Regions from separate parts of the Desemzia sp. C1 genome, predicted to be linked through region 2. Evidence: predicted binding sites of a transcription regulator. Region 2 holds the regulator's gene; the other holds the start of a gene.
The links. The regulator Rex, encoded in region 2, represses fermentation and respiration genes when NADH is low (regulators of the CRP and FNR family bind a similar motif). The targets are predictions, from matches to a motif close to TTGTGAANTANTTCACAA.

Region 1 (4,437 bases), 960 kb from region 2:
GCAACGGTATTTTGGTATTGGCTCAAAACTTGCGAGAACTTATCAAATGCAGCCCGGCGAACGACTGTATCGTCATGGTACATATAGTACTCTTCATACAGCACAAAGCTTAATGGATATTCCTTGCCATCTGCCGTAAACGTGCCAAAATCCATATCGGCAAGTCTAGCTTGTTCATAGATTTCGCTTGGAGCATTTAGTGTTGGAGACAATTGTGCCAGTGCTTTTTCAACAGCTGGGTCTAACTGAATTTTTTTATCTTCCTTGATGTGGCGAATAAAGGATGCAAATTGTGGTGCTGTTGTTGCTACTTCATCCAGCGTTTCTAAAGATGCTCCTTTTAATTCTGAATCAAAAAAGGCTAACTTTGCTCCCAATTCAGCAAATAAATTATCTGTTGAGCGAGACAACTGTACATATTCCGGATTCGTCAGATCAGTTGTGGCTGGGAGAAAAGCATAATCGTATGTATAAACCATTGTTTCTTGAATCTCTTCATAGGTTTTTAAGGCTTCAACTATAATAGACGTTTCAGTCAACTTTCCTTCATAGTCTGCAATAAACTGGTCTACAGTTTTTTTCAACTCTTCAACAGCTGCTTCAAAATCCTCTTTTGTTTCATATAAAGCTGTAAGGTCCCACGTCAATTCCTCTGGGACATCTGCACGATTTTTTAGTTCTTCTTGTGTCATGTGGTTTGCTCCCTCTTTGCTTTCTCATAAAATGAGAAATTTTTCATTTATGGTTCCTAGTATACCACTTACTATTAGAAGTAAAACCCTTTTCCATTAAATTTTACAGATATATTTTTAAAGGGTTATCTATTACATTTTGATCGGACTAGTGCTACAATCTGCTTGTACATATTGTTTTTCACTCGTTTCCCCTCACTATTTTATGTATTGATTGATTGCTTGCCTTTTTACTTTCATCCATTTATTAAGGAGGTCTATTCAATGAATTCCCATGACATAAAAACTTCTCTGCCTTTTCCAAAATCGTTCTGGACAGCCTAACAAACCACTCCTGAGTTTCCAGTCTTAAAAGAAAACCATACAACTGAAATCGGTATTGTCGGCGGTGGCATTGTTGGCATCATCAGTGCTTATTTGTTGGCAAAAGCGGGCAAAAAAGTCACATTGATCGAAGCCGGCCGACTGATCAACGGAGTTACCGGTCATACGACGGCAAAAATCACCGCTCAACACAGTTTGATTTATGACCAGCTCATAAAAACGCTTGGTGAAGATAAAGCCAAGCAGTATTATGACGCGAACATAGATGGACTGGAATTTATCCGGCAACTGATCAAAGAGTTGAGTATCGAATGTGCTTACGAAACGAAAGACCCCTTCATTTACGCTGAGTCCCACTATGGAAAACGAAAACTAGAAAGAGAGGCAGCTGCTTACCAAACTCTGGGGATCAATGGTGAATTAACAAAAGAAAACTCTGACTTGCCTTTTCCTATCAAAGAAGCTTTAGTGATGTACGATCAAGCACAATTTGATCCGGTACTTTTTCTAACTGCACTCGTTCGCGAGATTATTCGTTTAGGCGGAACAATCTTTGAACACACTCGTGCAATGGAAATCCTTAAAGAAACAACACCTTTGATTTTGACAGAGAATAACTCTCTTATTTTATGTGAAAAAATTATTATGGCTACTCATTATCCTATAAATGATGCGGACGGATTGTATTTCACACGCCTTTCCATCCACCGTTCTTATGCCATGGTGACTCGAGCAACTGGCAAAATTCCTGAAGGCATGTATATCAACGTCGAACAGCCTGCTCGATCTATCCGTTCTGTCCAAGGAAAAGATGGTGAACCGCTCTTATTGGTCGGCGGAGAAGGTCACCAAACGGGCAAAAGTTCTCAAAAAACCATTTTTCATTATCAAGACTTGGAAGAATTCGGCAAGAAATACTTTGGCGGACAATCTCCTCTTCACATGTGGTCCAGTCAAGATCTCCAAACCTTAGATAAAGTCCCTTACATCGGACAAATGACCAAACAAAACGATACGATTTTCGTTGCTACAGGATTCAATAAATGGGGCATGTCTGCTGGAGCTGTTGCTGCCAAGTTATTAACAGACACTATTTTAGGTCAGAAGAATCGTTATGCCTCTCTATTTGATCCTACTCGAAAGAAATTGAAATTAGTCGATACCAAAACTTTTTTATGGAAAAATACATCGGTGGGAAAAGACTTGTGGTCGGTAAATTAAAACGTCCTGATAAGAAGTTGTCCGATCTTGCATTGGATGAAGGCGGCTTAGTCAGTGTCCAGGGAAAAAAAGTAGGCGCTTATCGAGATGAACAAGGACATTTGCATAAAGTCATTCCGGTCTGTACCCATTTAGGCTGCAGTTTAGATTGGAATGATGCCGAGCGTTCTTGGGACTGCGCTTGTCATGGCTCTCGATTTTCTTACAAAGGCGAAGTGTTTGAAGGTCCGTCTGTAAAACCATTGCCATCATCAGACATTTGAACAAATTTATCAACAGCACCTATTTGAATCGCTTATGAGGTGATTCAAATAGGGACTTAGTGCGTTGCGTCTACAAAGTTGACTAATTTGTGAAACCATAGATTTCTTAAAATAATTCTATCTGCTATTTATTGAAAAGCATTTTTTTCTCCTTTACAATAGAGTCAGTCACCATTTGAGAAAAATATCACAAACATTCAATCGAATTGAATTTGAAAGGTTGAGCACTATGAAAAAAATCAATCTGAACGAAACTGTTTATCAATTGATCCAACAATACCCTGAGTTAAAGAATATTCTGGTTCATATGGGTTTTACCCCCTTACAAAATGATCACTTATTGAATTCTGTCGGTCGAATGATGCCATTGAAAAAAGGCGCTGAACAAATTGGATTAGATATTCCTGAATTGATCGCTAAGTTGGAAGGTCAAGGTTTTACGATTGAGGAGAATGCCTAATGACTGAAACTCAACATAAAGGAAAACGTGCGCTAGAATTAGAGCAACGACAATCTATCTTAAAAGATCTGCTGCTGCGGCTGCATGCAGGCGAAGACAAAGATTTAGTAAAACAAGATTTTGAAGAACACTTTTCGGGCATCAGTGCGTTTGAGATCTCGGTAATGGAAAGAAGATTGTTAGGAGAAGGCATTAATGTAGAAGATATTCAAAAATTGTGCAATATCCATGCTTCTATGTTTTTAGGCACTATTAGTGACCCTGAAAATCAATCCGATGAGTTTAAGAAGCCTGGTCATCCGATCCACGTGCTTAAACAAGAAAACTTGGCGATTGAAAGCAGCTTAGACCGTATACAACGATTGATAGAAGTGTATCTCTTGGAGCCGGAGCCTGAAATCAAAGATGGATTATTGAAACAGTTGACGATTCTTTGGCAATTCGATAACCATTATGCACGTAAGGAAAACTCCATGTTTCCTATTATGGAACGTTATGGTATCACAGCTCCTCCTAAAGTCATGTGGGGTGTGGACGATGATATCCGCGCCTTATTCAAACAAGTCGTTCTATCTGTGGAAACCAATCAGTTGGACCAATTAAAAGAAGAGTTCGCTACTTTGAAATATGAATTAGAAGAAATGATCGTTAAAGAAGAAGAAATCTTGATTCCGATGGTGAGTGACATTTTCAATGAAGATGATTGGCTCAAAATTGACGAAGAATCGGATGAAATCGGCTATTGTATCGTCAAACCAGAGGCCAAATGGATACCGGAGCGGACTTCATTTGAAGATGTTTCAATTCCAGAAACGGAACCTGCTGAACAAGATGCCAATATCCACTTTAAGGTTGGGCATTTAACACCTAATGAATTGGAAAAGATGCTGAACTTATTACCCCTTGAATTGTCTTTTGTCGATGCGAATGATACTGTGAAATATTTTAATGTAGGGACAGGCAGAAAACTGTTCCCACGGACTAAAAACGCTATTGGACGACAAGTTGAAAATTGTCATCCGCCTAAAAGTCAGCCGATAGTCAAAAAATTGATCGCAGACTTCAAATCAGGAGAAAAAGAGTCCGAAACACTTTGGTTCCATGCCCGCGGTGAGTTCGTTATGGTCACTTATACAGCCGTCAGAGACGACGACGGCACTTACATGGGTACCTTGGAATACGTCCAACCCATCCAAAACATCATCGACTTAGACGGAACCGAAAAAAAGAGCGTGGAGTAAGGCGTTCAGCTTGCCAAATATAAGAAGGATTCGACCAGTTAGGTGTATTTCCTAACAGGCCGAATTCGGCTTATATTTGTGTGAGCTGCCTTACGCAACGCGTCTAAAAAGAGCGTGGAGTAAGGCGTTCATAAAGAGAGTGAAGTCAGCCTTACGCAACGCGTCTATAAAGAGCATATAGAAAAATGCCTTGAGACTTTTTGTGGATACTAACTCAAAAACAAATTCTAGCAGCA
Region 2 (4,437 bases):
TTCTCCAAATAATAATCGTAGTCGCCTAAATAAACAGTACTGCCTTCTGGAGAAAGTTCGATAACCTTAGTAGCTATCCGGTTGATAAAGTAGCGGTCATGGGAAACAAACAAGAGAGTTCCGTCAAAATCAATCAGCGCATTTTCTAACACTTCTTTACTATCGATGTCTAAGTGGTTTGTAGGCTCATCAAGAATCAAAAAATTATCTTTTTCCATAGACAACTTAGCTAAAGCCAATCGAGCTTTTTCTCCTCCGCTTAAAGAAGAAACGGATTTTTCGACATCTTCTCCAGAGAACAAAAAGCTTCCCAAAATAGAACGAATATCTTTTTCAGGAGTCGTTGGATGATCATCCCACAGTTCAGCTAGAACAGATTTGGTAGAATGCAATTCAGCTTGCTCCTGGTCGTAATAACCCACTTCTACATTCGTGCCAAATTTAGTTTCGCCTTTGATCAATGGAAGTTCATTTAACAGTGATTTTAAAAGAGTCGATTTTCCTACTCCATTAGGTCCAACTAAAGCAATAGAATCATATTTGCGAACATCCATATTGATCGGTTCGGATAAGATAGTGTCTTCATATCCAATTGCCCCATTTTCGACTGTCATGACGACATTTCCACTCTCAATAGAAGGTTGGAATCTAAAAGTAGCTGACTTTTCGTCTCCTTGAGGCTTATCTAGACGGTCAATTTTTTCTAATTGCTTACGGCGACTTTGAGCTCGTTTGGTCGTAGAAGCTCTTACTAAATTACGATTGACGAAGTCTTCCAATTTAGCGATTTCTTTTTGTTGTTTCTCAAACTCTTTCCATTCTTTTTCTAATTGAGCAGCTTTCAAATCAAGGAACTTACTATAGTTTCCTTTATAATGAGTGATTTTTTGACGACTTAGATCATATACTTCGTTGACAACTTTATCTAAGAAGTAACGGTCATGAGATACAATCAGCAAAGCTCCAGTATAAGTCTGTAAATAATTTTCCAACCAGTTCAACGTTTCGATATCTAAATGGTTGGTTGGCTCATCTAAAATCAACAGATCTTTCTTCTGCAGCAATAGTTTGGCCAAGGCTAAACGCGTTTTTTGGCCCCCTGAAAGTTGATTGATGGACTTAGTATAATCAGCTTCAAAAAAATTGAACCCGTGTAAGACAGAGCGAATCTCAGCTTCATATCCATACCCGTTTTGTTCTTTAAAGTCATGTTGCATTTGATCGTATTGTTTTAACGTCTCTTGATAACGGTCTTCATCTGCCAATAAATCGGCGTCACCTAAAAGTTGCTCTATATGGCGCATTTTTTTCTCTAATTGGATCACGCTGTGGAACACATCCAGCATTTCGTCCCAAATAGACTGAGTAGAGTCTAATCCGGTATTTTGAGCTAGATAGCCAATAGTGACTTGTTTGCCTTTTGAGATTTTTCCAGCATCTGGCTGCTCAATATCAGCAATCATTTTCAATAAAGTAGACTTACCGGCTCCGTTTCGACCAACAAGTGCAACGCGTGAGTGATCTTGTATTTCTAAATAAATGTTTTCAAATAGCACGTCTGCTCCAAAATAACGAGCTACATGCTGAGCTTGTAATAGAATCATTTTGTAGTCCTCATTTCTTATCTCTGTCCTTAGTTTAGCATATTCCTCCTATAAGAGGGAGAGGAACAAACACACCTAAGCAAGTTTTAAATAGAATGTAAAAGAATATTATTTTAGCAAATAAATTAAAGACGTTATGTTTTGCAGATGTTGAATTCACAAGGATGCTTGTGAATTTTGCCGAGACTAAAAAAATGATCAACAAAACTAGTCATTTAAGATGTCTAAAAAGGCTAGTAATTTAACAAAAAAATGTTATAATCTTATTATGTGAAACTCCGAAATTTGTGAAATAGATAATTTGTTTCTGGATATTGTGAATTTTTGAATCTTAGAAAGTGAGTGGACTGAATATGAATTCAACGAACAAAATACCTAAAGCTACGGCAAAAAGGTTACCTATTTATTATAGATACTTGAGATATTTACACGAAGACGGAAAAGACCGTGTTTCTTCAACTGAATTAAGTGAAGCTGTTAAAGTGGATAGTGCAACTATTCGCCGTGATTTTTCTTATTTTGGTGCTCTAGGAAAAAGAGGATATGGATATGATGTTGAAGACTTGATGCATTTCTTCAGCAAGACATTGAAACAAGACCGTTTGACCAACGTAGCATTGATTGGGGTAGGGAATTTAGGCCATGCCTTATTAAACTACAATTTCCACCAAAACAACAATATGCGTATCAGTGCGGCTTTTGATATCAACAAAGAAATTGTTGGAACAATCCAATCTGGAGTTCCAGTGTATCCTATGGAAGACATGGTACAACAATTGAAAATGCAGCAAATTGATGTAGTGATGCTGACCGTTCCAACTTCTGCAGCTCAAGAAGCAGCAAACAACTTGGTGAAAGCTGAAGTTAAAGGAATATTGAACTTCACGCCTATTCGTATCTCCGTGCCTGATCACGTACGAGTGCAGAATGTAGATTTAGCTAATGAATTACAAACATTGATTTACTTCATAGATCATTACAAAACAGATGATAAAGACAGCTTACTGCCTTTAGACTAAATAAAAAGGCAACAAACCTGATTTGATATGCTCCCCCTAAAGTAGACACTTAAAAAAGTAAAATTACTTTAGGGGGATTTTTATGCGTTCAAACAGTAAACATACAACTGAAGAAATCGAAAGATATATTTTGATGTATCTGAATGAAGGAATCAGTTTCAAAGAATTAAAAGAAGCCTATGGTTTATTAATTAATTGGACGTCCTTTTGGGATAAAGTCTTAAGATACCAAGAGCATGGAATTAGTGGGATTCAAGTTAAATCTAAGTACAATAAATATAGCAAAGAATTTAAGGACTTAGTCGTGAAAGAATATTTAGAAGATAGATTACCTATAGGTCAGCTAGCTGTTAAATATAATATCCCAAAAGTTGATACTGTCAGGAGCTGGATAAACAAGTATACTAAAGGGGAAGAAATGAGGAGCTATTCTCCAAAATCCGAGGTGTATACGATGACAGATAAAAAATCAACACAAGAAGAAAAAATCAAAATAGTCCAAGACTGCCTAGCTAATAGTTTATCTTATAAAAAAACTGCTGAGAAGTATCAGGTATCCTACAATAGCGTGTATTCATGGGTTCAAAAATATAAGAAGCATGGTCCTGACGGACTAGTAGATGGACGAGGTCGCGGCAAACCAAACTCTGTTCAAACGGAAGAAGAAAGAATCCGGGCTGAAAATGCAGCTTTAAGAGCACGAAATGAGTATCTAGAAACGGAGAACGTAGCGTTAAAAAAGTTAGAAGAAGTGGAAAGAGAGTTGATGTCACGCAAACGAGGTATGAAGCGGAATACCAAACGATCAAGAAACTACAAAAAGAAGGATACAAAGTAATCCATCTCTGTGATGCTTTGGGTGTGAGCAGAGCGGGTTATTATAAGTGGTTGAAACGCAAGCCGACTGCGTCGGAAAAACGGCTTCGAAAGCTTGTTGAATTAATCCTTCAAGTCTATGAAAAGCATAAAGGTATTTATGGCTATCGTCGAATAACTATCTATCTGAACCACTTCATGAACGCTAAAGTAAACCATAAGTGTGTCTATCGTTTGATGAAATTACTGAACTTGAAAGCTGTTATCCGTCGGAAACGATATCGTTACAAGCCCCACAATCCTGCACATATCGCCGATAATGTCCTCAATAGAGAATTCCGAAAGGACTATCAATCGATGGAAGTCTTATTAACCGATGTGACTGAATTTAAGTATGGAGAGAACGCCAAAGCTTATCTTAGTGCCATATTGGATTATGGCGAAAATAAGATCGTAGCCTTTAAACTATCGAAGCGTAATGATAATGCCTTAGTTCGTGATACAGTTCGCCAAATTGAAGACAAGATTATACCAACCCAAACGCTTATTCATAGCGATCGGGGATATCAATACACGTCATACGACTTTAATAATTTTGTGAAGAAACATCAACTCACCCACAGTATGTCTCGTGTGGGGAAATGCATTGATAACGGTCCAATGGAGAACTTTTGGGGAATTATTAAAGAAGAAATGTATCGGCTGAACACTTATGTGAGCTTTGAAGAATTAGAGAATGATATTAAACAATATATTGGGTTTTATAACACCCAACGGGTGACGTTAAAAATGGGCTTAAGCATTCCGGCATAAAAAAAGCCATGGATGAAAAGTATCATACATGGCACAAATATTTTGTTTATTTACCTGTCTACTTGACAGGGAGCAGTTCAATTAAGGTTTGTTGCCTTTTTTTAATTTCAAATAAATTTGCAAGATGCGAGTTGCACGTACAAAATCTCGTGTAGCAAACAAAACAAATATTATGGAGAAGAATC

Region 1: a site for Rex is predicted at 2,676-2,693, ahead of LMF32_RS03260 (DUF1858 domain-containing protein). Genes of this name have one in related genera too.

What each region holds. Positions count from the first base shown of each region.
Region 1 is NZ_JAJIZP010000003.1:593,250-597,686, forward strand. It holds gene pepF (oligoendopeptidase F) at 1-692, opposite strand, end outside; gene LMF32_RS03250 (FAD-binding oxidoreductase) at 1,071-2,237, shown strand; gene LMF32_RS03255 (Rieske 2Fe-2S domain-containing protein) at 2,222-2,500, shown strand; gene LMF32_RS03260 (DUF1858 domain-containing protein) at 2,730-2,960, shown strand; gene LMF32_RS03265 (DUF438 domain-containing protein) at 2,960-4,201, shown strand.
Region 2 is NZ_JAJIZP010000003.1:1,550,745-1,555,181, forward strand. It holds gene LMF32_RS07945 (ABC-F family ATP-binding cassette domain-containing protein) at 1-1,604, opposite strand, end outside; gene LMF32_RS07950 (redox-sensing transcriptional repressor Rex) at 1,958-2,623, shown strand; gene LMF32_RS07955 (helix-turn-helix domain-containing protein) at 3,078-3,461, shown strand; partial or broken gene LMF32_RS07960 (IS3 family transposase) at 3,419-4,252, shown strand; gene LMF32_RS07965 (YdiK family protein) at 4,334-4,437, opposite strand, start outside.